DNA from 3 places in the Desulfofundulus sp. JL263-se genome. Region 1 is predicted to be linked to each of the others. Evidence: riboswitches for the same ligand, from Rfam matches in the RefSeq annotation. Region 1 holds a riboswitch; each other region holds the start of a gene.
What was found. A riboswitch is a leader RNA that binds a small molecule or an ion and turns the genes downstream of it on or off. The one in region 1 is predicted to bind cyclic di-GMP.

Region 1 (9,897 bases):
AATTGATTCCGGTAGAACCGCCAGAGTGGTTTACTTATTCCCTTCTGGGAAATAACCGGTCATCGGTCACAGAAACAGCAGACGAGACAATTCATGAGGAAAAGATGTCCTTCTATACTGATAACAGTCAAGTTCCTACCAAACAAGTACTGTTACAGCACGTAAACCGGAATGCGTGGTACTGGAAATTACCTCCGGTATCCGCCAAAGAATTAGGCCTCAGCTTAGTAAACATCAACTGGTCAGGAAAGCCGCTAAAGGTAGAAAGCCTAGTCGCAGTTATAAAGGTTAGGTATAAAGGGCGGCAATATAAAATCCCGGTTTTCCTGGGCCCCAATAGAGAACTGAAGGTAAAGGTGCGGTCACGTAAAGTGGCCGCTTTTTTATGCCGCTACACCAGCTTGAAGCATGCAGAGTTACGCTTATCTAAGGTAAACCGTTAGAAGATGGTATTAAGGGCGGCCCCAGTATAACGAGGCCGCCCTTAAATAGGATTTAAATAAAATAAAGAAAGGATGGGATAATCGTGACTGACAAATTTAACCCAACCCAGCATTTACGCACAATAATAAGGAGGCGGAAAGTAAAAGATCCAAGTACGGGCAAGGATAAATGGGTAACCGAAGAGCACCAGTACCTGGACGTGAAATGGCGGATTGTCTGGTTCCGGCAGGTATATCCCGAAGGCTTTATTGAAACCCGGGAAATAGCTGTAACTGATCATTTGGCCCGGATAGAGGCTATCGTATATGACAGCGACCCTTCTAGCGGAGGTAAACGCCTCGCGCAAGCAAGACGCCAGGTACTGGCCTCCGCTTTTCAGGATTATACGGAAAAAGCTGAAACTCAGGCTATAGGTCGGGCATTGGCCCTTGCAGGATTTGGAACCCAGTTCTGTGATGAACTGGATGAGGGGGATTCTTTTAGTGACAGTCCTGTTGAGACTACTGGTAATCATCACCCTTTTAACGGAAAATCCCAGCAGCAAGGTGAAAACAACACACCTGCAGCTGAACATATTTATGAAGCCGCTGCCAGTAAAGGTTTATCCCGGCAAGATACTAACCTGCTGTTGTATTTTAAGTATCATAAAAATAACCCGGCTGAGCTTAACCATGAAGAGATTACGGAATTTATCCAAGGCATTAAAAACACTTCAGCGGAGCGCCTACAGGCCTTTGTTAAGAAGCTGCGCGACAGTATGAAACAGGACCACGTTGCTTAAGAACTAAACACCGCCCTGCCCGGTGTTGGCTAAATGCCACCGGGCAGGGCTTTATTAATTCCAAGGGGGTGATTTTGCTTGGCTTGGAAACAAAACAAAGCCACTGTTTTAACCCATGAGCACTGGAGAACATTAGTTGATTTCAGCCTTAGAACCATCCTGGCCGTTGCGTTGAGTACCATTCAGCTAATCAGCAAGGGCACCTTTAAATTGGTAGATATTATTACTTTAACTTGCAGAAGGAAATAAATATGTACTGGACTTATTGCCGTCAATGCGGTAAATGGAGTGTTTCCGCCTCTCCCCTTTCTAAACTCCGCAACACCAATTGCCCCTACTGCGGTCATCCTTTAACCGAAGATGATGAATACGGGCCCAGTGCGAACCCGCCATCAGTAAAAGAGAAAGGGAGTGATGAGATCAGTGATGAGAGTTGATAATTTGGCCACCCCCAACAGGGGTGGCCAATCTAGTTTTGCCGTAGTCCCAGAAGATAACCATATATCCACCGCTGCCTTTAATACAGTAAAAAAGCTCAGGAAGATAAAGCAAGAATTAAATGCCTTTTTTGTGGAACGGGAAACGGTTATTAAAGACCTTATCCGGGCCCTGTGCATAGGTGAACACCTATTTCTTGCCGGACCTCCGGGTAGTGGAAAAAGTATGCTGGCCCGGGCCTGCTGCAGTCATATCGAAGGCGGGCGTTTCTTTGAATGGTTATTGAACAGAACCACAGACCCCTCCGCCCTGCTGGGCCCCTATTCAATTAAGGCCATGGAGCAGGATAGATTTATCCGTAAGTCAACTAACATGCTACCGGACGCCCATGTGGTATTCCTCGATGAAATCGGGAAGGCCAATGAGCCGGTGCTTAATATTCTGCTTTCTATACTAAATGAACGTATCTTCCATAATGATGGCAAACCAGTGCCGGTTCCCCTACGAACCTTAGTAGCGGCCTCAAATGAGATGCTTGACGATGACAGTCTCTCAGCCCTATATGACCGCCTGCTTTTCCGACATCAAGTGAATAGGATTAAGGACCCTTCAAACCGGGTGAAGATGCTGCAAATGACCGTTTCCCAGCGGGCAAACCCGGTAAAACAGCATCCTAAAACCACGGTTACCATTTCGGAACTGGAGATGCTTTCCTCTTATATAAACACAGTAGCCATACCGGACATGGTTTATCGTACCTTTGAAAAGCTGCTGCGGGAATTAGAAATTAACCACGGTATAACTATTTCCGACCGCCGGGCCGTTGCTTCTATGAAAGTATTACAGGCAGAGGCAGCATTAAATAACAGAGACCGGGTGGCATTATCGGATTTCCGGGCCATCACCCATGTATTATGGCAGCGGCTGGAAGAACTGGATGTGATCGAAGAAGAAATCGGTAAGCTAGTAAATCCCTACGAATTGGAACTTAAGAAATTAAAGGAACGCATAGCCGAAATCCACCAGTCAGTGAAAGATATTGAAGACCGCACAGAAAAGACTAACAAGGCCATAGAAGCCAAAGTGCATTATGAAGAAATTATGAATAAGCTAACGCAACTGGCCAAGCAGGCCCGGGAAGCCGGATTTGATAACTCTGAGATTTTATATGTCCGTTCCCGGGTTCACCGGTTAAACCAAAAGATGTTACGTGAATGTTTGGGGATTGGAGACCCCGGAGAAGATGACGAGCTACAAGCGCCGTTTTAGGAGGTAATAATATGGCTGAGGCTCAGAATATTCCCAATTTATTTGGTTTATCCCAGAAACCCGGATATAAAACCCAGGTCATTAAGCAGGAGATGTATGATGCCGACCTTTACCAAGACATGCTGGATTTTTCACCAAATCTGAGAGAAATAGTGGTCAGGGGTAAAAACTCTCTGGCCACTTTTGATAACCTTGCCCAAGACATATACCTTGCCCTTTTTAAGCTGAACCCGGAATTAAATCCCGATGAGGTTATCAAGCCGGAATACCTGCCGAACAAACGGATACTGGTTGCCATGATGGAAAACGAGGACTTCAAGCGCCTGCATTCCATGACCCGGTTGGATAGCGTAGGGACGGGCCTGGGGACCCAAGTTCTGGTTGAAAAGATATTGGGAAAGTTAGAGCAGCTAAATAATAATCAAGGCGGCAACCACCCTACTTGTGATGATGAACAGCAAGATACTGGTACCTGCAACATTAACCCTGAAGTGGCTAAGAAAATGCCAAATGTCAGCCAGGGCGAGCTTTATGATGTATGCAAGTCAGCCCGTAAAGAAGTTGAAGAAACTATAAAAATGGGCAAAACTTGGTGTATCGAGCCAGGTAATCCTAACGCCCGTATCAGTTATCAAAGTAAGAAAAAAGCTCTGGAAAGACTACGCAGCAGCCCCAAGCTAAAGCACCTTACTGACCTGGTAGGAAGGCTGCGGCAGGTGGCAATTAAGTGTATGAAAAAAGGTGTTGATGGCTCTAGTATTAAAGAAGTATCAGTGGGGAATGACCTGGAAAAGGTATTTCCCTCAGAAATGATGCTTTTAGCCAATAATGTAACCCGGAAAGACTTCTACCGTCGTTATCACCAGCGGGAATTAATTCAATACCGGTGTGACGGTACCTCTCCCATGGGCCACGGGCCGATGGTGGTATGCTGTGATGTTTCTGGGTCCATGCGAGGAAAACCAGAGGAATGGTCCAAAGCTATGGTGGTGGCATTGGCCGAGGTTGCCCAGCGGGAGAAACGGGATTTTGCCTGTATCTTATTTAACAGCCAGTTGGTGGGCACCTGGATTATTCCGCGCGGAACATGGGACCCAAGCTCGTTAATTGACGTGGCCGAAACGTTCCCAGGTGGCGGAACTTCCTTTACTTTTCCACTTGAGAAAAGCCTGGAACTTATTAACACCAGCCGATTTAAGCATGCTGACGTAGTATTTATAACAGACGGGAAATGTAGGGTTCCGGGAGAATTGTTGGTTCAAATTAACCGGGTAAAAGCACAAAAGGAGTTTATTATTATTACCGTGCTAATAGACACCGACGGCAAGGATATTGAATCTGTCCAGGAATTTTCGGATGAGGTAATACTAATCTCCAACCTGGCGGATTTAAACGATGATGTCGCTGAAAGGTTAATTTCTACCTTATAAGCTACTACGGGACGGGCCTGGTTAAAGGGGCCCGTCCCTAACATTTTACGGAGGTGAATGTCATGTCTATTATTGCTGTCAGTTCTAACAAGAACATTCAATTAAATCCCGACTGCCTGCTAGGCTACCTGGAATTTCACTCTATCCCTGAACTACGGATACACAAGGCCGACCTGACCAAGCTATGGCATAAACACGGCTTACCAAAGGAATTTCTACCTAATGAGATCAGAGCTTGTGATGCTTTCCGTCGGGCCACGGCATCAGCACAAAAAACCGTAATCGTTAACTGGCAGGGCAGGCAGTACACCGCAAGGCTCATGGTGAGAGAAGTTAAAAGTGATATAAAAGAAATAGTTCGGCTGTTAGTCCGGGAGGTCGTGGATACGAGGAATGAAGTTTTGGAATATGCTACTGTTGGTAAGATGGTCTTTAATCGAGAAAAGGAATCCATGGGGATACAATGTAAGAATGGCTTTTTAACCGACTTGGACTACCAAAAGATACTGGAACAAACTGTTACCACCTTTAACGAATACGTAAACTACCATACCCGGGACACCATTCGTAATATCGTCAACAAGGTTATTCGCTCCACAAACCCGGTGAGAATCATTCCCCGCTCCCAGGGAAAATTCATCCCCAAAAGGGCTCACGGTACACTCCTTGGGTTACAGGGGTTGCTGCAAGACCTAAAACCCTATTCCACTACCCAGGAATGCTGTATGGACCTCATACCTATTGTAGATACCGCAGAACAGCGACAACTGGTTGCCCGGCGCGTAAATTCGGAACTTGGTGCTGAACTGGATGAAATGGTAGCCGAACTCGCTGAACAGTTAAGTTCAACTAACAAGAACATTAACATTGAAGCCGTACAGCGCATGGCCAACCGGGCCCAGGACATACAGCGGCGGGCCTTGGAATATGAGAAGTTATTAAATGTCAGGCTTTCTGTATTACGTAGCCAACTTGCTGAATTTATTAAAAGGACTAAGGCTTCTAATGTGCTCGAATCCAAAGAAAATATCAGTATTTGTTAAGCCATTAGGGCGCCGTTAATAACAGCGGCGCCCTTTAACTTTACGCCTTTACTATAAATACAGAAGTAAAGTATGTACGGTCCCCACAAGATATACTTACAACTTATTACTGAATGAGATGAGGTTTCTGGATAGGGAGCATTTCCGGGTTATATTGTTAAATACCAAAAACCGGATATTTAAAATTGAAACGATATCGATAGGCACGCTAAATTCATCAGCCGTCCATCCCAGAGAGCTTTTTAAGTCTGCGATTAAAAACAGCGCTGCCGCAGTAATTCTAGTGCATAATCATCCCAGCGGGGACCCTACTCCAAGTAGTCAGGATATTATTGATGTAACCCGGCGGTCAGCTGAGGCCGGTGAAATCCTAGGTATTGAATGCTGGATCGTGTTATAATCGGCGATGGCGTCTTCACTAGCCTTAAGGAAAAAGGATTGCTATAAAAGCTAATATCACATGTTATAAAAAAGGCTTCCATTTATCTGTTAACCGTCTTCTGTTTTCAAGCACCGTATAAACTTCTATTACCAACTATAGGTTAAACTGAATACCGGCATACCTCTTAAGTTCGGCTACGGTTTCATCATGGGACATGGCCTTGCGGCAAGGGCGGTCACTAGTTATGTTGTCGTAGGAGTCGGCATGGTTAAATAGACACTCCAAAGAAATTTCTTTCTTCTTTTAGCCCTAAGGATAACCTTCACTGTTCTACCATTTGTGGTACTTTAGGAGATCCCATCTGCGATAAGCACCAGATTTAGTGTGAAATTGTATTTACACTCGCATACCTCCGGCAAAAGGATAACCCACCTTTTTTATAAGCCCTTCTTCCTGTATGTAATATTAGTAGAAAATGCTTAAATGTTAGAGTACCAGCCGTGGGTAAAACCCCTCTCTTACAAAGCACTCCACAAAGCTTTTACCATAAAATACACCAGGATAAGCACCAAAATCGGCCAGGCGTATGACAGTAGGAGAATGCCCAGCACCACAATCAGACCCACTGCTAGTATTTTCGCCAGTAACTCCAGCATAGGAGATCAACTCCGTTACTTTATAAGATAATAAATCACCGTGGCAAGACCTGCTGCACCCGTAACCCAGATAAGTTTTTGGATTACAGAAGCTATTACCTCTTTTCTTACCTGTCGGTAAAAGTCTCCCGGCAGCTGTTTTAGTTCTCGATTACGGACCACAGCCTTAAAAGCCTCAGCCCTGGAGCGGTTAATCAGAGTATGTATAGATTTGATTTCAGGCCAGAAACGCCCATTCTCTTTAAGGTAGGTAGCAAGGACCCAGATAAGGGTTAAAAAACCGTCCGAAAGCTGCTCACCTGGAAATTCCTCCCTGCCCTCCTTTAGCTCGTTGTACTTGGTAGCAGTGAAGTTCAGCAGGGACTTATACAGCGAATCAGCCTCTACTGTCTTTACGGACGGGGTACCTGCGTAAGCTATAATTCTCGCTGCAATATCTTCCAGAGTTAGAGAACATATGCTCTTAAGGTCACTGCACTCAAGAGCATGGCTCAAGTCAGAGAAAATATAGAGGTATTTATCTACCGCTTTTTTACGCTTGCCGCTGTTCCAATCCTTTTCGGCTGACTTAACCAGTACAGCAGCATAATAAATTGCTGTAAAGTATCCTATACTCCTGCCGTTTATTTTTACCCGAGCAACTGGATGAAAATTAGTTACATATTCATACAATTCAGATATAGCAGTTGACGCCTTTTCTAACTCATTATTACTAAGCATTTTCGAAATGTTATTTGATATATAGTCAAACCATTTTTGGACTTGATTCTGTGCTTTCGGCACAAGATTTATATAAAACCGCTTACTTTCCAGGTCTACACCTTTGAACTCCAACCCAAGGGCCGGGAGGTCTTCTGTGAGCTTCTCCGCTAGCCCGCCGAAAAAGGTCAATAAAGTAAGCTTGTAGGCTTCTTCATAGAAGTTAAGAAATTGTTTTAGCTGTTTTATGAATTCTTTCTCTCTATTATCTATATTATTTACTGCATTAACCAGTTTTCTATCATGACCAAATGCTTCGTTAATAATCCCCCTGGCTATTCGCCCTCCAACAAAGGGAATGGGAATAGCAATGGCCCCAAGGATAGAACCTGCCACGGTTGCTACTTTTTTTACATCCTTTTGTGCAGATATTTCCCGGGTAGTCTCAACAAATTGATGCATACTTATTGTTAATTCCCTCAGCTTACTTGCAAGCTCTTTGGAATGTATAGCCATCGAAGACCGCAGGAGTCCCGCCAGTTTATCCGAAAAGCAGTACCGCTGAGCTAATCTTTTGTCCGGGAGGTTTTTAGCTAGACTATCAAGGAGTACCTTATATTCATTTAGTAGGTGTGTAAAGTCAAATAACTGCTCTATTTCCTCGGCAAGCTCTTTTGGGTTTGCCACACGGAAATATGTCTCCATGAGCTCTTTAAAGGAAAGAGTGCAATCTTCACGTTTAGCCTCTCGCTCTAACTTAACAAGCTTTGAAAGCCTTGATTCTATCGGTGCTATCGCTTTTTTTACATCTGCACTGGCCTTTGCAGGGATATATTTTGCAAGGTAATTAAAAATATTGGAAGGCAGTTTTTGTTTCAAGTGATTTTCCAGGTCGCGGTACTGCGATTTTGGCTGGCGAAAGTAAGTTTCAAGTTGTGCATAGCTTACTTTCATATTAACCCCCCAACATTTAGAACAAGTCGAAAATATCGAGGCCGCTGCTGACACCATCTATGGCATCAAGACCTTCAAGAATGTCGTGCACCTCAGAGAAATCTAAACTTGTACTCATATTTTCTACGTGGCCCAGAGGGCTAAAATCCCTTATGAAATCCACTTCTGGGTATTCGATATCGGCATGGTTTGAACTTTCGGACACGACGGTTTCGCCCCCCATCCCATTGGATGCCGAAGAAAAGACGAGGTGACCGTCTTGGAACACTGAATGCCCGCCCATGGCATTTGGCATGGATGTAAGCTCTATCCCACCATCTGCACTTTCAAAAGTTTCTCCTCCAAAAACATTAGGACGTGAACTGCCAATTTTATGTCCCAAAACGCTGCTTCCCTCATAAAAATCAAATCCACCGAAATGATTACGCTGAAGAGAACCGGCAATTATACTTCCTTGGCTACCAAGCGCGTCGATTATGTCATAACTGCCATCAAGGTTTTCCTGCACGATGAATGACTTGTCACCAAAGATATCGCCAACCCAGTAGTCGCCAAGTGTATCTCCGACCATTGGTAAGGACATTAACCCAGAAGTCATATTTAAGCCTGTCATTTTACCGAATATAAAACTATACAGGGCTGCAGACATTTTTTTCTCACCTTCCTAATTTATTTATGAGTTGCTCTTTTGAGGCATATGTAACCTATTACTCTATTTGATGGGAGCCGCAAAGCAAAGCGATGGCTTCTGCGCTGGCCCCTATAAACATGGGTGCAGGGCTCCATATCAAGGGTAGCTGCTCGATCTTTTTTAGAAAGAACAAACTTTCTGTCATTTATAGGAAAGGAGCCTGTTGGGTTAGGTATTTTATTTTAGTAATCACTAAAAGCAGAAAAAACGACCATGCTGCTTATGGCCGCTTTTGATTAAAAATCAAGCATTCTTTAAGCAGCTTGGCAGCCATAGCTTTCAAAGCCTTAGGCCCATAGCTTTGCGTCCCGGTCTTTCGACCGGTTTGCCCGGTTTTTAAAAATAAAGCTAACAAGAATATACAATAAGATGGCGAAAGTAAACTTGATATATTTAGCAGTGTAAAGGTACTAGGTGTCATAATGCCAAATATTGTTGAAATGTGTTGGCATATACTGCTTAATAAGGTAAGTTATTCTAATAATTCAATATTTCTATACATTATATAAATTTCCTGCAAAGAATTAGAACTTTTTTGCCATTTTATAAAGCTTTAAATCCTATAATTACAGAGTATTTTTCATTTCGCGGAATAAGCGAAACCAAATCTGCTGGAAATATAGATACACAAGCTTGAGAGGGATAATGGTATGGATACAGTTACCCCGGAGCGGTTAACGGAATTTGAACAATACTTAATTAGCACCGACAAAAAGACCAGCAGGTGAGTCTATTTTCTCTCTGGTATGAAAATCAATGGGAGAAGTCTTCTCCCCTTCCTGCCTTACACCCGTTGAGTTTAGCAAGTATAAACGCTTGCTTAATGAGTAATAAGAAACCAGCCACTTATAATAAAGCAATGGTAGCCCTTAGTATTTTGTAAATGGGCTATTAAAAGGAGGATATTGCCAGCATGGCCTAGAAGGAGAGCGAAATGGTTATCAAAGAAGGAACAGCTGCAGCTATTGCGGGCTATCTCAAAGAAGTATGATATTTTCAGGGATGCTGCGGTAATCATGCTTATACTCCAAGGAAGGCTGCGGGTGTCCGAAGGTGTTTACCTTAAGAAGGAAGATGTTATTTTGTCCTAGCAGAAAGCCAAGATTATCA
Region 2 (9,897 bases), 730 kb from region 1:
GGAAACGCGGCGGTACTCCTCCAGCATTTCGGGAGTAACCTCAACCTCCTGCCCGTGCAGGGCATTGTGAAACATTTTGGTTACCCGGAAAAACTCGGGAGTACCCCCAATTACGTCCCAATACACCCGCAGCCCCACATCTTCCATGAGAGGTACCAGCCGCTTCAATATTTCAGCCACACCCCCGCCCTGGGCAGTGGAATTAATGTGCTGTACCACCTTCCCCCGCAGCCTGCCGGCCTTGTTCCGGATAACTTCTATCTTATCTGTGCCGATTATTTCTTCGTAATCCTTTAACCTTAACATCCCGTCTCCTCCGTAAATCGTTTATATATTAATTTTAACAATTTTATTACCTCCTCCGGCCCCCCAAGGCGGTACAGCGCCCCGCTGGGCCGGTCCCGCCGGGCCACCAGCACCCCCGTACCCCGTCCCTGCACGGCCCGAAAAGCATCTTCATCGGTCACATCATCACCCAGATATAAAGCAGCATAACCCGGAAAGCGGGATAAAAGCCACTCCAGCGCCCGGCCCTTGTGCAGGCCCCGGGGGCGTACTTCCACCACTTTTTTACCCTCTAATAATTCATATACACCGGGCAGGTTCTCCGCTGCCAGGGCGCGAAACCGGGACACCACTTTTCGTGCTTCTTCAAGGCAGGCCAGCCTGTAATGCAGGGCCACCGATATACCCTTGTCTTCCAATATAAACCCCTTTTTCTCCCTGATTAATTCCCGCCCCTGCCGTACCACTTCCGCCAGTTCCTTCTCTGCCGCCCCGCCGCCTGCCAGCTCCACTTTGTTTCCCCCCGGCTCCCTTATTACGGCACCGTGGGCCCCGGCCAGGTAAAGCAGCTCCGCCGGCAGCCACTCCTCCAGCTGCTCCGCCGGCCTGCCGCTGACCACGGCCGCCCGCACCCGCTCCAGGCCGGCCAGCGCCCGCAAAAGTTCCACCACTTCCGGAGCAGGAACGGCCTCCCCGGGAGTAGGGGCTATGGGAACCAGGGTGCCGTCATAATCGGTAACCAGCAACAGCGGCCTTTCATCCAGGCGGGATACCAGTTGTTCAGGGGTCACCGGACACGGCATGCCGGCTATACTCCCCGCAGGTTCTTTGACAGGGTAAAATTACCTGCCGCCAGCGCCCCCCGCCTGCGGGCATCAATACCGCGAAGATGCCGGAATTGTTGGGCCAGGCCCGCCGTTACTCCCTTAAGCCACCACTGCACGTCATATTGCCGGATGCCCTTCTGCATGGCCCTCATCCTTCTTTGCTGTTCAGCAGGGGACATTTCCACCGCCGCCTTAATTTTAAGCGCCATATCCTCGGAGTCATAAGGGTTGGCCAAAAGGGCGCCCGCCATCTGCTCCGCCGCCCCGGCAAAGGGACTTATTACCAGCACGCCGTCCCCGTTTATGCGGCTGGCCACAAATTCCTTGGCCACTAAATTAAGGCCGTCCCTTAAGGGGGTAACCAGAGCCGCATCGGCAGCCAGGTAATGGGCTGCCAGTTCCCGCCGGTCCAGGGCCTTGAAGCTGTAGCGCACGGGAACTTTCCAATTCTCGCCAAAACGACCGTTAATACGCCCTACCGCCTCTTCCACCCGGCGCCTTAAATTGGCGTAAGTATTTACTTCAGTGCGGCTGGGCACGGCCACTTGTAAAAAGGCCACCTTGTCCCGGTACCCGGGAAACCTTTCAAAAAACTTTTCCACTGCCTCTAACTTTTCCGGGATCCCCTTTGTATAATCCAGCCTCTCCACGCTTAAAAATATAAATTGGGCCTGCACCGACCCGCGTATTTCACGGGCCCTTTCCTGTACCCTGGCATCCCGGGCCAGTTCCAGAAACTCCCGGTAGTTTATTCCTATGGGCAGCGCCTTTAACTGCACAATCCGGTCTTTTTGCTCCACGATGCCCCGCTCGTAATCAACAGGCAGGTCCAGTAACCTTTCCACCGCCCGCAGAAAATTTTCTACATAACCGGGCAGGTGAAAAGCCAGCACGTCGCTGCCCAAAAGGCCCTGCAGAATATCCGCCCCCCAGGGCAGGGTACTAAAAATTTCCAGGGGAGGAAAGGGAATGTGCCAGAAAAAGGCCAGCTTCCCTGACCAGCCGGCCTCCCTCAAATATTTGGGCACCAGGGCCAGGTGGTAGTCATGCACCCAAACCAGGCCGCCCTCTTCGGCAACGCCGGCTGTCGCTTCGGCAAAACGTTCATTAACCCTCCTATAACTTTCCCAATTATCACGGGAAAAACGGCATTTTTCCAGGAAACAGTGGCATAAAGGCCACAGGCAATCATTGGAAAAGCCGTGGTAATAGCAGCGGTAATCCTTGCTGCTCAAAAAAACTTCCTGTACCACATAGGCCGGGTTGTCGCCCGGCACGCCCATGGGCTTGCCCACGGCGGAACTCTCCGCCACCCGGCCGCACCAGCCTACCCAAACGCCGCCCAATTCCAGCATAATGGGCTCTAAAGCTGAAACAAGGCCGCTGACGGCCCTGGTAATCTCCGTACCGCGGGGGCCCTGCCGGAACACGTAAGGGGCCCGGTTGGATACCACCACCAGGGTATGAATACCGATATTCCTGATCTGCCTGATGAGCGACTCTTGCATAAGGCCCACCTCCTCAGGGCTCAACGATTACCCGAACATTGCCCTCCCGCCTTAAAATACTGCAGTAGGTCTTACCCCCTTTGCGGGAAAACTCCATATCCACCCTGCCGTTGGCCACCCGCATGTTGTACACCGTCACCTGGTTTACCCAGCCGGGCAGTACCGGACGCTGGATATATACATCACGCCACCGGCACTCTATACCCAGTAAAGACTGCAACAATAAAAAGATGCTGCCCACCGCCCAGGCCTGGGGGTCGCAGGCAGTGGGAAACTGTACCGGCCCGGCGGCCCCCCGGCGGGTGAACCCGCAAAATAACTCCGGCAGGCGGTGGTAGGGAAAATACCGGGCGGCATCAAACAAGTTATCCGCCAGCTTTCTCAACTGCTTGAAGGCATGATACTTCCGCAGGCCTCTGGCAATAATGGCATTGTCGTGGGGCCAGACTGAGCCGTTGTGGTAACTCATGGGATTGTACATGGCCTCGCGGCTGCTCATGGTGCGAATACCCCAGCCGGAATACATATCCGCATCAAATAACCGGGAGATCACCTTCAGGGCCCGGTCCCTGGGTAATATGCCGCACATGAGGCAGTGCCCCCCGTTGGATACGGTGGTTTTCACGGGCCGCTTTTGCCCGTCCAGGGCAAAAATAGTATACTTTTCATCTTCCAGCCAGAACTTTTCCAAAAATTTTTTTCGCAGCCTGGAAGCCCTGTCTTCCAGTTCCCGGGCCTCCTGCTCCTTGTCCAGCAGGCGGTATAAAACCGCCGCCCGCACCAGCGCGAGGTAATAATAAGCCTGCACCTCCACCAGGGCAATGGGCCCCTCGGGTATACGGCCGCTGCGGTCCACCACCCCGTCCCAGGAATCCTTCCAGCCCTGGTTAACCAGTCCCCGCTCCGACTCCCGCATGTATTCAATAAACCCGTCCCCGTCCAGGTCACCGTATTTATGACACCACATTAAAGCGTCCCTTAAGGGTCCGGTCATTTCCCGCAAAAACCGGTGGTCGTTCATCCAGCGAACATATTCGAAAAGGAGGATTATGAACCATAAAGTAGAATCAACCGAACCGAAGTACGGGGTATGGGGCACTTCCCCCACCTGGGCCATCTCCCCGAAACGCATCTCGTGCATTATTTTGCCCGGCTTTTCCTCCCTCCAGGCGCACTCTTCCCGGCCCTGCAGGCGGGCCAGAAAACGCAGCGCTTGCCGGGCTATGGTGGGATTCAAAATCAGGGTTTGCCAGGAGGTAATCAGGGCATCCCGGCCGAAGGGGGCCGCATACCACGGTATGCCCGCCTCCACGATCTTGCCCCAGCCGGGATAATCAGTAATCAGCGCCCGCATGTCGGTAACCCCGGCATTCAACATTTCATTGAATTGCTCATTATCTGTCATAAAAAACGTGCATTCCTGCTTCCACCGGCTGTAATCCCCGGCCAGCCCCTCCGCCACCTGGTAAAAGGTCGCGGGGAGCCTGTTCATCTCCAATACGGGCAGCTTCGACCGGCCGCTCACCACATCGGTGGCCACCTGCATAAAAAGGTATAACTTTTGCCGTACAGGCAGGTGGAAGCGAAAATCCAGCCGGGCCAGTCCACTTTCTATTCTTACTCCGTCCGGCTTGCGGGAAAAAAATACCCTGGTTTTCCGTACCCGGCCGTCCAGCCCCCTGTAGCCGAAGGCCACACCGTTTTCCAGGACCTCGGGCTCCAATATTTCTCCCCGACGGGGGCGGCTGAGGCCCCGCACTTCAAATATGTCCCGGAAATCGGCCCCCAGCACCAGGGTTACCGTCACGTCTACGGGAAAGTTATTAAAATTAATAAGCCGGAATCGCTGAAACAGGGAGCCCTTGAGCACACGCAAAATGCGCAGGTGCACCGTGTGCAGGGGTAAAATTTTCCCCCCTGCGGAAATTTCCCGGTTACTGAGCTCTATCTGGGCAAAGTGGCTGTCCCTGGTGTTACCCGAAAGCAGGACGGGGCTGGTACCCTCCAGGTATATTTCATGACAGCTCAAAAACCGGGTATCCCGGTAGTACAGCCCCAGCTCGCCGGTGTCATGGCGGGGAATTTCCCCGCCCGGCAGGGAAGTAAGAAAGCTTTGTCCTTCCTTTAAAACTTCAGTGATGTTTTTAATGTCATCGGGGGAAATATACCACTCTTCCGACAAGCTACCATTCCTTTCGGTTAATTGGTCTGGTGCAACCATTCAACCATTGTATAAACTTCTTCGGTGCGCGCCACCATGGATTCGGCGGTAAACTTTTCCTTCACCAGGCGGTGTCCTCTGGCGCCCATTTCCCGGGTCAGCCCGCGGTCCGCCAGCAGCCGGCAGCACCGGTCGGCCAGCCGGCGGTGGTCATGCATGGGCACCAAAAAGCCGTTTATTCCGTCCCGGATTATTTCCGGCATCCCGCCTGCCCGGCTTACCACCAGGGGTTTGTGACAGGCCTGGGCTTCCAGCAGGGCCAGTCCGAAGGGTTCCTGAAAACAGGAAGGATATATGCAAAACTCCGCCCGGCGGTACATAAAAGGCATTTCTTTCCAGGGAAAGTGGCGCACGTAAACAAAATCCTCCAGGCCCGCAGACTTAATTTGCTCCATAATCTCCGACACGTATTCTTCCCGCCGGTGCTCCCGGTCCACCATGTTTTTCGTCCCGGCCATTACCAGTACCACATCGGGATATTCCCTGGCAATCAATTCCAGAGCTTTAACGGCCACATGGGAACCCTTGTCGTAGCACATCCTGGCCGGGTGAAAAATAACCCGGCGCCCTGCCAGCCCGGGATATTCTTTCTCCGCAGCCCCGGTATCCAGCCACTCGGGCCCGATACCGTGATGCACCACCCGGATACGGTCCCGGGGATACCCGTGGCGAATTAATTCCGAGGCTATATAGCCGCTCACGGCAATGACGCCGTCCCACTGTCCGGCCAGGCGGCAGCACTCATTCCACAGGACGTCGTTCCAGGCATTGTGCGCCGTGAGCACCAGGGGAATGCCCGTCTCTTTTTTTATTTCGCCGAGAATCCCGGCGTGTACCGGGCTGAAATAATGGAAGTTGTGCGCGTGAATGATATGGGGCTTTACGTCCTTTACAAACCTCACCAGCAGGCGCCGGATATCTCCTTCCAGGGCGGAAATATCTTCGGGCAGCCGGTTCAAGTCCATCAAGGGACTTCTTTCTATATATACTCCCCGGTATTCTTCTCTTTCGGGAACCCCTTCCGCACTCCCCACCAGCATATACACTTCCCATCCCCGGCGCGCCAGGCCGGGGCCCAGTATGGCCAGGTGGGACTCCACCCCGCCGATAACCGGCGGGAAGGCCCAGTGTAACATGGCTATTCTCACTTGATCACCCCGGTAATAAAAAATGCTGACCAATAATCTTTCCCTGCAATTGCAATTGCGCAAACAGTGGAAAAACTATTGCCCAGCATAATAATATGATCAAGAAATAAAATAAATGTTTTTAATTAAAGCTTTGATTAATTATATAATTTTTTCCAATTTATAGTACAATAAATTGGAAAAAATGTCAACAATACAGACCCGCGCGGGAGAAAAAATTTACCGGGCTCTGCCCGGTTATCATCAATTTATAATTATTTTATCCAAATCTAACAGCAGTATAATATCTTCTCCGTGGTGAACAACCCCCTTAATAAACTGACCTTCAGAATTCAAAGATTCCGGTGCTTCCACTTTATCTTCCGAATACCGGGCCACTGAATAGACGCTGTCAACTATAAGCCCTAATTTAATATCGTTTTTTTCCACCACCACAATCCGGGAATCATTATTAATTTCGCCCTCTTCCATCCCCAGGCGCAAATTTAAACTTACTACCGGAACAATCGACCCCCTGAGATTGATAATGCCCTTGCAGTAATAGTCAGTATTGGGAACCGGTGTGATATCCATCATGCGAATAATTTCCGATACATGCTGAATCGGCAGGGCATATTTCTGTTTATTCAATCCGAACACCACAATCTGCTCTTGTTCCGCCATTTTTTTAAGCCTCCTCTTTATCATCCCCTGAAGGTTCGGAATCTGCCGGCCCGGTCTCGTCCACCTTGAACTTCTCCACCGTATTTTGCAGCTCTTCGGCAATGTTGGCCAATTCCTGAGCCGCGCCGGATACCTGCTGGACGGCAGAGGTAATCTGTTCGCTGGAGGCGGACAGCTGCTGCACACCCTCGCTGACCTGTTTGGCGCCGGCGGCCACGTCTCTTATCATCGTCGTATTCTTCTCCACCGCCTTAATAATTTCCTCCAGGGCGGCTCCGGCGTTATTGGCCACCTGCACCCCTTCGTTCACTTCCGCCACGCTGTGGTCAATGGCCGTAACGGCCTCTCCCACACCTACCTGTATCTTTTCTATCAAACCTGTAATCTCATTCGCCGCCCCGGCCGATTGCTCCGCCAGCTTGCGAACTTCCTCGGCCACAACGGCGAATCCCCGGCCGTGTTCCCCGGCCCGGGCCGCCTCGATGGCGGCATTTAAAGCCAGGAGGTTCGTCTGGTCCGCTATGTCAGTGATGGTACTGATGATCTGCCCGATCTGGGTGGACTGTTCTCCCAGGTTTTTGACGGCAGCGGCAACGGTCTGTGCCGAGCGGGCGATAGAATTGATTTTTTCCACCGTTTCCTGCACGGCCCGGTTGCCCTCTTCCGCCACCTGGCGAACCTGCTCGGACTCCCCTGCCGCGGTTTCCGCATTTTCCGCTCCCTGACCGGAGGTGGCCGCAACCTCGCTGGTGGTACTGGCCACCTCTTCCACGGTGGCGCTCACCTCTTCACTGGTGGAAGCCAGTTCCTGGCCGTGGGAGGCCAGCTTCTCAGAGCTCTTCTTGACGCTGGTAATCATGGATTTCAGGTTTTCTACCATTTCCTGGAATGCTGCGGCCAGGTTCCCGATTTCATCCTTCCTGCCGCGTCCCGTATCGACCTTCTGAGTTAAATCACCCTGGGCCACAGCCCCGGCTATTTTGCTGAGAGAAACTATGGGCCTGGCAATGTAAGTGGCAATGATAACAGAAATGAGCAACATTATTATGACGGCACCCAGGGTAAACAGTACTGATATCCTTTTAATTTGGGCCAGGGGCGCCATAACGTCGGCGGTATTGGCCGTTTGGAATATGGACCAGTTGGCGATTTTTATGGGAGCATAGGCCGCTTCTTTACTTACCCCCTGGAAAATATACCGGCCGTACCCCTCTTCACCTGCCGCCGCCTTCTTTCCCAGCTCGTACAGGGAATCACTCTGTTCCCATATCTTTTTATTATTCACCCACTGTTTATCCGGGTGGGCAATTATGGTCATATCACTGTTAATTATAGTACCATAACCGTGGCCCCCTATGTTCATTCCCCTGACCAGATCCTGTAAATACTCCAGGGTAACCGTGACTGCCAACAAACCCACCGGTGACAAACTATCGTTATCTTGATAAATGGGAGCGGCTATGGCCACTACCATTTGTTTCGAGGACTTGCTTATAATAGGGTCGGAAACAACGATCTTGCCGGTTTGCATCACTTCCTGAAAATATTCCCGGTCAGATATGTCATAGATTGTATCCCCACCGGTAGTGGTATGGGCACTGCCGGTGCTGTCCGACACCACAAACATTTCATAATCAGAGTGGCGCCGGGCAATTTTTTCTAAAACCGGGTATTGTCTTTCCCAGTCCATGCTCTTTATGGCCGGTGTATTGGCCAGGGTGACCACTTCGTTTTCAATACCTTTCAACCAGTTAGTGACCACTTCGGCATTATGCCGGACCCCGTTGGAGGCGGCTTCAGTAATTTCAGCCTTTAAAATGGAGGCCGCCCGGTTATAGTTCAGCCAGGATAAGGATATTAAAATCAGTGCGGTAACCAATATTAAAATCAGTGACAATTTTGTCTTAATGCTGTTAAACATGATATCTACCCCTTTTTTTGAACAGTGTGAAAATTAAACTCCTCTCCCCCTGCATGAAATTCTACGCGACCAGTCCTTTAAAATACCCCCTCCTTCCCCGATACATAAGCATAAGGGCCATAGATACACTATGGCCCTTATGCTTAAACACAATATTTAAGCAGCCTGGCAGCCATAGCGTGAAAGCCTTAGGCCCATGACTTTGCGCCCCGGCCTTTCGGCCGGTTTGCCCGGTTTTTAAGTTTTAGTAAAAAAAACTATATTAGTAATAATACCATAATATTATAAAAATTATAAAGTTCTTTGTACAAAACTTCGATAAATATAATCATAAATCAACTAAGTAGAACGCCTTTCACCTTTTTCCTGCCGCCGCATACAATAAGTAGAAAATTCATTGCGGTGGAAGGAGGGTGGGTAATTGCCCAATAATATCAACCCCTTCACATTATTTTTAATTCTCATTCTGCTCACACTCAGTACTGACAGCCAGGCCGGTGCAAAGCTGCGATTTTTAAAAGATTTTTCAGAGCAAACCTATCGCACTCTGGCCGCCATGCGGGAAGGCATTGACGCCATGTATGACAGTTTCCAAAAGGCCCGGTCAATGTTTGCGAGCCCCTCCCGCTGATGGAGAGTGAGTTAATTGGATATGGATAAATTACTGCGCTGGCAGGAATTTGCCCAAAAAATGTACGGTAAAGATTTCTGGTCGGAGATATTTAACAATGAATTTTTGTCCGGTTTTTGGAAAATGCTCGCGACAGAATCAAATTTCCCGCGAGCCGATGTTTTTAAAAACCAAACAGAAATTATTGTCTTAATAGAAATACCGGGATTAAATAAAGATGACATAAAACTTACTGTTTTAGGAGACCGCCTGCGAATAAAGGGAGTTGTCCGGCCCCCCTATCCAAACCATACCAGTATAACTGCCGAGAGGTTTTACGGGCCCTTTGAGCGGACAATTCAGCTGCCGGAAATTGTAAGCGGGGAAGGGGTTTCGGCAAAATTCAACAACGGGCTGCTTGAAGTGCGCTTACGCCGCGATCCACGCGCTGCCGCGCAGAACATAAAAATAGAATAAAAAATAAATGTAGGGATAATTATGTCCTGTGGCACGATCAAAAAACTTAAAAGCTTACTGGGGCATTTAGCACAAAAAGTTTGCGGTGATCGCAGAAATATCGAGAAAAGGTTGCGCAGGCTGGAAGAAAAAGTACGGGATTTGGAACGAAAAAAGCCTGAATGCCCCCTGGTAATAGAACAGCTCTACGTGGAAAAAATTGAGGTTGATAAAGTAGAATTAAACAACAATATCGGC
Region 3 (9,897 bases), 880 kb from region 1:
CTGGTGGGGTCATAGCCAACTGCGGAGGCGATAAGCCTCTGAATTTGGTTAAGCTGGCCGGTGCTGGGGGGGGTTCCGTCGGCGTCCTCCAGTACCTTCTGATCCACCACCACGGCCACGGAAAGGCGCTTTACCTCTCCCGGACTTTTGATCAAAGTTTCCTGGTAAACGTCCGTCTGGTAATTGGTAATTTGCTCTTCCCGGTTTAAATTTTCCCGGTTATCTTCTGTTATTCCGGGAAAAGTACTAAATTCACCGTCGGTACCGCCGAACCCGCGGGCGCCGCTGCTGGTGCCCTCTTCCGTTACCGTTTGCCGGCTTATTACCTGCCCGGGCCCGTAGATGGTACTGGTGGATTTCTTTTGGTCGAAATCCAGCTCCGCCGTGACCATGGCCACCGCGGCCCCCGGCCCGAAGATGCGGGACAACATCTGCTGGATACGGGTTTCCAATTGTTTTTCAAAATCCCTTTTTAACTGCTGCCAGGTGGCCGATTGCCGGGTGGTTATTCCCTCATTTTCACGCGCTAAATTATCGTTTAATATGTTGCCTTTTGTATCTATAATATGTACATTTTCCGGCTGCAAACCTTCCACCGCACCCGTAACCAGGTTTATTATCCCCTGTACCTGCTCCGGCTGCAGGCGGGCGGCGCTCTTCAGCCTGAGGACTATGGATGCCGAAGGTTTGGTTTCTTCTTCCGCAAAAAGGCTTCTTTCGGGAAGTACCAGGTGTACCCGTGCCTGTTCCACCTCGTCCAGCTGAACAATGGTGCGCCGGAGTTCTTCCTGTAATGCCCGCTGGTACCCTACATGTTGTTCAAATTCGGTTATGCCGAATTTTTGCTCGTCAAACAGTTCAAATCCCTTGTCCCCTCCCGGCAGGGCGCCGGAACTGGCAAGTTTGATACGGGTTTGATAGACCTGGTTTTCCGGAACTTCTATGGTTTTACCGCCGTTGGTAAGGCGGTAGGGAACATTCATTGATTCCAGTTCCTCCACTATGGAGCCTGCTTCTGCCGGGTCCAGTTGGGTAAAAAGAGGTGCGTAAGCGGGACGCAGCAAAATTTGGCCGAGAAAGGTCAATGTAATAAGAATTGCCGCGCCGGCGACAACGAATGCAATTTTGCGCTTGGTATCCTGAGCTTGCCACCATTCCCGCAACCTGGCAAGCAGGTTATTGGGATTCATTGGACCACTCCTAGATGTTTGGCGGGTATATTATATCTGCATGCGCATCATTTCCTGGTATGCTTCCAGCAATTTATTGCGCACCTGAACGGCAAGTTGCATGCTCAGCTTTGCTTCTTCCAGGGTAATAATAACCCGGTGCAGGTCTTGAATATCTCCAGTAAGGAATTGTTTGATTGCCCCTTCCGCTTCTTTTTGGGACTTGTTCAGGTTTTGCAGCGACTGGTTGAGCATCTGGGCAAAAGATTCTTTCTTCTTGGAAGAGGCAGCGGATTGTTTTTCCGCTAGCGTTACAGGTTGCGGAAGAATCGCATTTATATTCAACCTTTACTCTCCTTTCCCGGGTAGGGTAAGTTATTTTAGCCCCGGCTTATCTCCAGTGCCGCCAGCGCCACGTCTTTGGCTGCCTGCAAAGCGGTGACGTTAGCTTCATATGCCCTGGTGGCAGCCATCATATTGGCTATTTCATTGGTTATATTAATATTGGGGTAGGCCACGTAACCCGCCTGGTTGGCGTGCGGGTGAGAGGGGTTATACACCAGCCTGGGCTCATTTTGATCTTCGAGAATTTTAATTACTGTAACCCCTCCCGGCCGGTAACCGGTACCGGCCGGGCTGTGCTTTAATTCCCTTTTTAAAACCTGGGAAAACACCGGGACTTGCCGCCTGTAAGGGGGATTTTTCCTGTCTTCGGGGCGTCCGGTGCTGTTCATATTGGCAATATTGTTGGCTATTGTATCCAGCCACAACCGGTTTGCCGTCATTCCGGAACCGCTGATGTCAAAGGCATCGAGCAAAATTATTACCTCCCTCCCCGGATTACTTCACTTATTATAGACTTGCGCATATTGAAAATTTGCGCTGCGGTACGGTAAACAAGGGTATTTCTGGCCAGGTTAATCATTTCTTCGTCCAGATCCACGTTATTACCATTTGCCCTCATGGTGGTATTTTCCATTTTAACCACTTGAGGCTCCAGTTGGGACAGAGTTGGTATGTTGGAAATGTGCCGGGGGTGGCTGGTTAAGAGTCGCGGCTGTTTTTTGCTTAAGGCTTTTTTTAATTCTCCCTCAAACCTTACCTTTGATTTTTTAAAATTGGGGGTATTTATGTTGGCTATGTTATCTGCAATTACCTTTTGGCGTAAATTTGCCGCATCCAGTTGTTTAATTAAAGCCAGGTTAATTTTGTTGTTATTGAAAAACATGACCAATCACCTTTGGAAATAACTTTTAACTTAAATGGTTTACTACTGGTGATAAAGGCATTATTTTTCTTTACTTCAACAAAATGTTTGAACATCCTGCAAGATATTTATTATATTAAAAAATCCTCCGGAAAAGGCCAGAGGATTTTGTGTAACCTGCTTTTGCAGGGCAGCTGGCTGTCATAGGCTCAAGAGCCCTTAGACCCTCTAGCTTTGCGCCATTACCTTTCGGTAATTTTGCCTAAATATGTCGTTGTATACCATAGAATATTATATAGTTTACTGCCCAGGAAAAGTCAATTGATAATTTATTAAATGTTATCAATTTGACCTAAAAAAACAAAAACCCGCTTTAATTGCGGGCGTTTCTCAGGCTAAATCAGCTCATCCACAATTATTCCCAGCATTTCCTTGATATGGGCCACAATCTGTAATATCTTGTCCGGGGGGATTTTCCGGATTACCTCTTTGGTTTCTGAATTTATTACCGAAATCTGCATTTCGCCGCTTTCTTTGTGCAGCTTAAACCGGAGTTCCGTATTATAGGTCATCATGGTTTTATTTAACTGCTCTATTGCTTGTTGTAGCTGCTGCTCGGAAGGTTTTTCCCTTTGACTGGTTTCCGGATTATTAAATGCTTCTATTTTTTTCCGGAAATTCTGTCTTAATTGAGGACTATCGGGAGATTTCCGAAATTGAGTAACACCGGAGGGGGCTGTGCCCTGGATTTTCACTCTTTCACCTTCTTTAAAATGCTCAACTTATTTTTTCTTATCCACAAAAAATCCCTGTACCTGCCGGGGTGATTTTGTATATGTTTTGACTGAAAGTTTCCCGGCCTGTAAAGATTTCATGCGGTCGAGCAGCCGGGACATGAACTCTTTAAACCTGGCCCGGTTGTCATCATTAATCTTACGCGCTTCTTCCAAAATTTCCGTGATATCGCTTATCATATCCTCCATGACGGCATAGAGTTCCCGCCTGCCGCCCGTCTTGTCGAGCTTTTCTTTTAAAAAAGGTATTTTCCGGTCGATTTGGTCTATCATGTCAATGTATTTTTGTCTCTCATCCAGCAAATCCTGCAGGTATTGTATAAATTTTTCGCCTGTGGTGTCCCTTGTTTTAAGCGCTTCAGCCTGCTTGCGGGTTAAATCCAAAATTTGCAGGGCCAGCGCCTTTTTTTCTTCCATTAACTCAAATAAATTTTGCAATATATTATCCCTGTCCGCCATCGCATTTATCCCTTATTTTCTTCCACCAGTCTGTTTTACGGCCTGTCCCCAGGCGTCCCGCAATTCTTCTACCATTCCCAGCACTTCCTCCAGGATGACTTTATCCTTTTTGATATTTGCTTCCACCAGCCGGCGTTTCATATAATCATAAAGGCTCATAAGATTATTGGCAATTTCATAGTCGCGGTTTAATGTATCCATAAGGTAAGAAATGATATCCTGTGCCCTTATGATGGCATTACTGGCCCCTTCAATGTTTTTATCGTCAATGGCCATCATTCCCTGCCTGATAAACTTTACGATTCCGTTATAAAGGGCAAGGGTCAATTCTCCCGGCGATGCGCTCTTGATGGCGTTTTCCCGGTATTGCTGGTAAGGGTTGGCGTTCATTAATTTTATACTCCTTTCTAGCCCATGCCCAGGCCCAGCTGCTGGGCCAGCCACAGGCTCTGCTGGTTCATCTGCTGAATGGCCTTTTCCATGGCGATAAACTGCCGCCAATAGCGGTCTTCCAGCTGTTCCAGGCGTTCTTCCCTGCGCTCTATCTCTTCTTGTATGCGTTCGATTTCCTTGCCGATGAAGCTGTTGTCCACCAGGCTGTAGTTGTTGTCACTGCCGGCCTTTTCGGAAATCCTTTGCATGGCATTGTTTACATCTTCATAAAGCCTCCTGGCAATGCCCATTTCGCTGTAGTCTTCAGAATCGTGGGTGAACAGTTCCATTACAGCCTGGGGGTCTTTTTCAATGGCGTCGCGCAGCTTTTCTTCATCTACCACCAGCTTGCCGGACGTATAATCCGCCGTGGTGGTGATGCCTATGTCGGCCAGGCGGTCGTAGTCAGGGTTGCTGGTTGGAACCACTGCCGACATGGTAAAGCGCATTTTAGAAAATATGCTGTATAAAATGGGGTCGTTGCGCAAAAGGCCGCTGCGGGCCTTTTCAATCCACCTGTCAATCTGGTCGTCGGTAAGCTTTTCCCTCTGCTCGTCGGTGAGGGGCATGTAGTCCCGGTAGCGCGGCTCGTGCAGTTTATCGCTGATGGCCTCGATGACATTATTGTATTCGTTTATGAAATTAACAATGGAATTGAAGACGGCGTCGGTGTCGCTGGTGATGGTGATGTTGACGTCGGTACCCGTGTCGTCTTTTAATTCCAGCGATATGCCATTGACAGTCACATTGTTGGTGGAACTGGTGAGGACGGTGTCCCCGAAGGTGAAGCTGGCGTCCTGGCCCTTTTGATTGGCAGGAAGATTCGCATAATTAGGATCGGTTTCGGGTTCATCGATTTTAAAACCGCTGGTTTTAAGTAATAAACCTAAGACGTTACTGCCGTCTGAACCGGTAGCATCTGATAAAAATCCGCTACTATCACTGATTACGTTAATAAATTCGTATTTTCCAGTTGATTCGGTGGTGAGGAAAAACCTGTTTAAAGTGGAGTCGTAACTTGCTTTAATGCCGAGGTCGGCACTATTTATCTCGGAAACTACTGTGTAAATGGTATCCGAGCCCGTATCGAACTCAAAGACTTGACTGCCTTTGCTTCCCTGCAGTTCAAAGCTTATGGTTCCGCTGAGGCCAAACTGCTCTGCCAGGGTTTTCGTGCTGCCATCCTCATTCTTTTCGTCGGCTAATCCAGACTGGCTGCCCTTGAAAACACCTGCTGCCAGCTGGCTTATGTTTACGATATAAGTTCCCGGTGCGGCACTGGGGTTTGCCGTGGCCGTAAGCACGCTTTCATCGGAAGAGGATGCTTTCTTGGCCAAATAAGTGGACTGCAGCTTCATATCAAAAACAATATCCCGGAAGCTGCGCAACCTGGTATTTATCTCCCGGTAATCTTCCTGTTTCCACTCCAGGATCTGTTTTTCCTGTTCCAGCTTCTGCACCGGTGCCCGGTGCGCCTTCATTAACTCTTCCACAATGGAATCTATATCCATCCCGGAGGCCAAACCGCCGATACGTAGATTGGAGAACATAATAACCCTCCCTAGCGCCGTCTGCTAATAACTTATTCGGCACAAAACATCTAAATATTTAGTACTTGAAGGGGAACTTTTTTAAGAAGGTTTTTAAGGGCCAGGCAGCCCGGGTACTTGCTTGACTTGTCTAACTTTTAAAGATAACATAATTTTGTGGAATACATCAATAACCTCCATGCCGCCTGCGGAGCAGCAGGTGGCGCAAGGCTTTCATATAAAAAACCTGTGGAGGTGGTATTGATGCAGAAAAAAAACAGCAAAGCAGCAGTCTTTTTCTTAACAATTTTAGTAATATTGGGTCTAATGGTGAACCCCTTTTCTGCCCAGGCCCGCACAGGTTTGGAACTGTCGACGGATTATCCCGGAATTACGATTACACCGGGAGAAGATCTTACCTTCGACTTGCAAATTAAAAATAACGGGCTGGCTTCACAGGCCGTTAAATTGAGCGTGAAGCAAAAGCCGAAGGGATGGAAAACAGTCCTTAAGGGCAACGGTAAAATAATTCACCAGGTTTATGTAGGCCGCAACTCTGCGGCGGGTGCGACATTGCATGTTAAAGTGCCGGATAATGCCTCCCCCGGCAGCTACGGCATTATAGTCGAGGCTGCCGGTGTAAGGGACGGCTGGGATAATTTGCGCCTCGATATTGCCATAACTAAGGAAAATATAGGACAAGACGAACTGGTGACCCAGTATTCAGAGCTCAAGGGGCCCGGTGATGCTACATACAACTTCAGGCTGGATTTATCCAATAACAGTTCCAAAGACCGCTCGTACAGCCTCAGCGCAAAGGTGCCTGAAGGTTGGCAGGTATCATTCACCCCGGCATATAAGGACCAGCAAATTGCCAGCTTGACCGTTAAGGCAGGCCAGACCGAAGGCCTCAATGTTATGATAGTTCCCCCGGCCCGGGTGAAGGCCGGCAAATACACCATACCTGTACAAGCAGTAAGCGGCAGCGAAAAGATCAGTACCGACCTGAATGTAATTATCACCGGCTCGTACGAACTGGAATTTACCACTCCTTCAGGCAGGCTGAGTGCAGACATAGTGGCGGGCAAAGAAAAGGAAATTACCATGGAAGTCCGCAATACCGGCAGCACGGAACTGCACGACATCAGCTTTTCCGCGCAGGCACCCCGGGACTGGTCGGTAAAATTTGACCCCGAAACCGTAGATGTGTTGAAGCCGGGAGAAACACGGCAGATTTCCGCCGTCATTAAAGCCAGCGGCAAGGCCATTGCCGGGGACTATGTTGTTTCTCTCAGTGCCGACACCAGAGAAACCCGTGATGAGGCTGACCTGAGGGTTACCGTTAAGACTTCCACTTTGTGGGGCGTACTGGGCCTGCTTATCGTTTTGCTGGTAATAGCCGGGGTATACAGGGCCTTTCGTGTTTACGGGAGGAGATAAGCATGGCTGCGGGGGAAGAGCCAATTATTAAAACCATAAACCTCACCAAGCGCTACGGCAATATAACTGCCGTGAATAAGCTCAATTTGCACGTAATGCCGGGAACCATATTCGGGCTGTTGGGCCCCAACGGGGCAGGCAAGACGACCATTATCTTGATGCTCCTGGGGCTGAGCGAACCCACGGAAGGCCGGGCAATTGTTAACGGCTGCGATGCTACCAAAAACCCGCTGGCCGTAAAATCCATTACCGGCTATTTGCCGGACAATGTGGGCTTCTATAACGAGCTCACGGGCTGGGAAAATTTAAGCTATACAGCTGCGCTTAACGGCATAACGGGCGAGCAGGCGCGGAAAAGAATAGAAGCAGCCCTGGAGCGGGTGGGCCTGGCGGAAAAAGGAAACAGAAAAGTAGGGGAATATTCCCACGGTATGCGCCGAAGGCTGGGTATAGCCGACTTGCTGGTAAAGGACCCGCAACTGCTGATTCTTGATGAGCCCACCCTCGGGCTTGACCCCGATGGAACGGATCGCTTGCTGAATTTGATAGTGGAGCTGGCGCGAAAGGACGGGCGCACAATTTTACTTTCTTCCCACCTGCTGCACCAGGTGCAGCGGATTTGCGATCGGGTGGGCATCTTGGTTGACGGCAGCTTAATTGCCTGCGGCACAATCCAGGACCTGGAAGCCCAGTTGACGGGCGATACAGTAGTAGTGGAACTGGCCGCCACTCCTTTTGATGAAGCTCTGGTACAGTTTTGCCAGCAGTTTGAGGGCGTAAAGTCAGTCAGCAGGCAGGAAGAACTTTTATTGCTTCACTGTACCGGGGATATACGCCATAACCTGGCAAAAAGTCTATTTGCTAAAGGATACGTAATACAACACTTACGGCTCAAAGGTTTCTCCCTGGATGATATCTACCGCCGTTATTTCCAACAGGAGGGGAACTATGAAAATGCGGGTTCAAGTACCTGACCTCTCGTTTTGGAAAAAATACCTGCCGCCTGCAGGGGGGGCGCCGGTTAAATCTGTAATTCAGGCCAACAGGGGAATTTCGGCGGTGGTGCGCAAGGAAGCGGCCGACCACCTGGGGGGCAATCGCTTTCTTATACTTTTTTTGCTGGTGGCCGTTACCGGGCTGGCCGCCACTTATGTTGCCGCCAGCAATATCAGGGCGGCGGTGGGAGAAGGTGAAACTGAATTTGTGTTTTTGCGGCTGTTTACCGCTTCCGGTTCCACCATGCCCCCCTTTACTTCTTTTCTGTCCTTTTTAGGCCCGCTGGTGGGGCTGGCTATGGGGTTTGACGCCATAAACGGCGAAAAAAACCGGCGCACCCTCAGCAGAGTGTTATCCCAGCCCATTTACCGCGACGCCTTGATAAACGGCAAATTTTTGGCCGGGATTATTGTACTGGCAATGATGATTTTCAGCCTGGGGCTGATAGTGGCAGGCATGGGCTTGATATTGACCGGCGTGCCGCCCACTTGGGGAGAAATATTGCGGATAGGAAGTTATTTATTGATCAGCGTGGTCTATGTAGCTTTTTGGCTGGCCCTTTCCATGCTTTTTTCGCTGCTGTTCCGGCAGACATCCACTTCAGCCCTGGCAGGTATTGCCGTATGGCTGTTTTTTGCAATTTTCGCCTCCCTCTTGGCCGGCATGGCTGCTGACGCGGTTTACCCGGTAACAGGTGAGTCGACGGCACAGCAGCAATTGGCCCATGAGAAACTGGAACAGGGGCTGAGCCGGCTGTCACCCACAATCCTTTATGATGAGGCCACGGCAACCCTTTTAAACCCTTCCGTACGTACCCTGGGGCCCATCTTATTACAGCAGGCCATCGGTGCCATCGAGGGCCCGCTTTCTGTGGGGCAAAGCCTTCTATTGGTCTGGCCTCATATTGTGGGATTGGTTGCGGCTACAATGATATGCTTTGCGGTGGCCTACATTGTTTTCATGCGCCAGGAAATAAGGGCGTGAAAGGGTCCGGCACCGGTGGATGGAGTTGAAAAAGAGCGTTAAACGTAGAAATCCACCAGGTTGGCTGCACCCTTCCACAAAGCACCCACCGTAACGTCAAAAAACAATCCCGTGCAGGGTTCGGTTCTTCGGGCAGGGGCGGTTACGGTCACCGCCTCGCCTCCCGCCACATAAGTCCTGCCGCACTCGGGACACCTGGCGAACTGGTAACTGATATACTGGGTTACTACCTCCCGGCCCTCGAGCCGGGCTTTTGCCTTTTCCCGGGAAAGGTGTTCCTGCTCATGGGCGGTTATGGCAGCAAAGGACTGCTCCGGCGGTATGTGGGCGGGCACCTTAAAGGATACCCCGGGGTCCGCGGAGCCGTCCCGGTACTTGCGGGCCCGGCAGGTTTTGCACTCCTGTACGACCGGCAGTTTGGTCGTTTTTACCGGCTTTAATTTCCCCTTCACTTCACCGCTGCTGCCGTAACCGGACTTTATTTCTTCCAAATTATGCCGGTACAAAAACATGCCTACTTCCTTTTTGCTGCCGGGGGCAATTTTTACGCAGGGCCCGTTTAACAAAATTCCCGGCAGCAAGGAGTCGGCTGCCGAAAAATAAGCCGGCAGGTTCCGCCAATACGAATAATGCCCGGCGTAAAAATGCGGCGCAAATTTTTGAATACTGCCGATGAACATGCACTTCATCTCCCTGAGGTGGCTTTAACAGGTTCCGGAATTCCGCTAAAACTGTGCGGTTAAATCTTTTATAAAAGTTCTTACAAACGGCTGGTAATCAAAATATTCCCGCCATGTCCGTTCCAGAAAATCGTACCTGCACCGGTCATCCCGGCAAAAAAGCAGTATCCCGGCAGTGGCGTGGTAAGCAAAGGCCGCGGAAACAAA

Region 2: another riboswitch for cyclic di-GMP. It lies ahead of ACX4JR_RS01165 (methyl-accepting chemotaxis protein); the one in region 1 lies ahead of ACX4JR_RS13435 (hypothetical protein).
Region 3: another riboswitch for cyclic di-GMP. It lies ahead of flgB (flagellar basal body rod protein FlgB); the one in region 1 lies ahead of ACX4JR_RS13435 (hypothetical protein).

The regions. Positions count from the first base shown of each region.
Region 1 is NZ_CM149993.1:2,595,687-2,605,583, forward strand. It holds gene ACX4JR_RS13385 (hypothetical protein) at 1-443, shown strand, start outside; gene ACX4JR_RS13390 (hypothetical protein) at 527-1,225, shown strand; gene ACX4JR_RS13395 (hypothetical protein) at 1,304-1,474, shown strand; gene ACX4JR_RS13400 (hypothetical protein) at 1,477-1,662, shown strand; gene ACX4JR_RS13405 (AAA family ATPase) at 1,652-2,932, shown strand; gene ACX4JR_RS13410 (vWA domain-containing protein) at 2,944-4,362, shown strand; gene ACX4JR_RS13415 (DUF6744 family protein) at 4,425-5,405, shown strand; partial or broken gene radC (RadC family protein) at 5,480-5,852, shown strand; gene ACX4JR_RS13425 (hypothetical protein) at 6,306-6,443, opposite strand; gene ACX4JR_RS13430 (hypothetical protein) at 6,459-8,096, opposite strand; gene ACX4JR_RS13435 (hypothetical protein) at 8,113-8,745, opposite strand; cyclic di-GMP riboswitch class I at 9,042-9,127, opposite strand; gene ACX4JR_RS13440 (hypothetical protein) at 9,693-9,878, shown strand.
Region 2 is NZ_CM149993.1:218,160-228,056, reverse strand. It holds gene ACX4JR_RS01195 (glycosyltransferase) at 1-306, opposite strand, end outside; gene otsB (trehalose-phosphatase) at 300-1,088, opposite strand; gene ACX4JR_RS01185 (alpha,alpha-trehalose-phosphate synthase (UDP-forming)) at 1,094-2,620, opposite strand; gene ACX4JR_RS01180 (amylo-alpha-1,6-glucosidase) at 2,634-4,802, opposite strand; gene ACX4JR_RS01175 (glycosyltransferase family 4 protein) at 4,820-6,022, opposite strand; gene ACX4JR_RS01170 (chemotaxis protein CheW) at 6,233-6,652, opposite strand; gene ACX4JR_RS01165 (methyl-accepting chemotaxis protein) at 6,657-8,573, opposite strand; cyclic di-GMP riboswitch class I at 8,730-8,814, opposite strand; gene ACX4JR_RS01160 (hypothetical protein) at 8,995-9,204, shown strand; gene ACX4JR_RS01155 (Hsp20/alpha crystallin family protein) at 9,226-9,660, shown strand; gene ACX4JR_RS01150 (hypothetical protein) at 9,682-9,897, shown strand, end outside.
Region 3 is NZ_CM149993.1:1,715,491-1,725,387, reverse strand. It holds gene fliF (flagellar basal-body MS-ring/collar protein FliF) at 1-1,190, opposite strand, end outside; gene fliE (flagellar hook-basal body complex protein FliE) at 1,221-1,514, opposite strand; gene flgC (flagellar basal body rod protein FlgC) at 1,550-1,993, opposite strand; gene flgB (flagellar basal body rod protein FlgB) at 1,993-2,397, opposite strand; cyclic di-GMP riboswitch class I at 2,563-2,649, opposite strand; gene ACX4JR_RS08765 (flagellar protein FlaG) at 2,772-3,131, opposite strand; gene flgN (flagellar export chaperone FlgN) at 3,159-3,629, opposite strand; gene fliS (flagellar export chaperone FliS) at 3,642-4,019, opposite strand; gene ACX4JR_RS08750 (flagellar hook-associated protein 2) at 4,037-5,611, opposite strand; gene ACX4JR_RS08745 (COG1470 family protein) at 5,855-7,030, shown strand; gene ACX4JR_RS08740 (ABC transporter ATP-binding protein) at 7,033-8,004, shown strand; gene ACX4JR_RS08735 (ABC transporter permease) at 7,979-9,010, shown strand; gene ACX4JR_RS08730 (hypothetical protein) at 9,049-9,690, opposite strand; gene ACX4JR_RS08725 (nucleotidyltransferase domain-containing protein) at 9,736-9,897, opposite strand, start outside.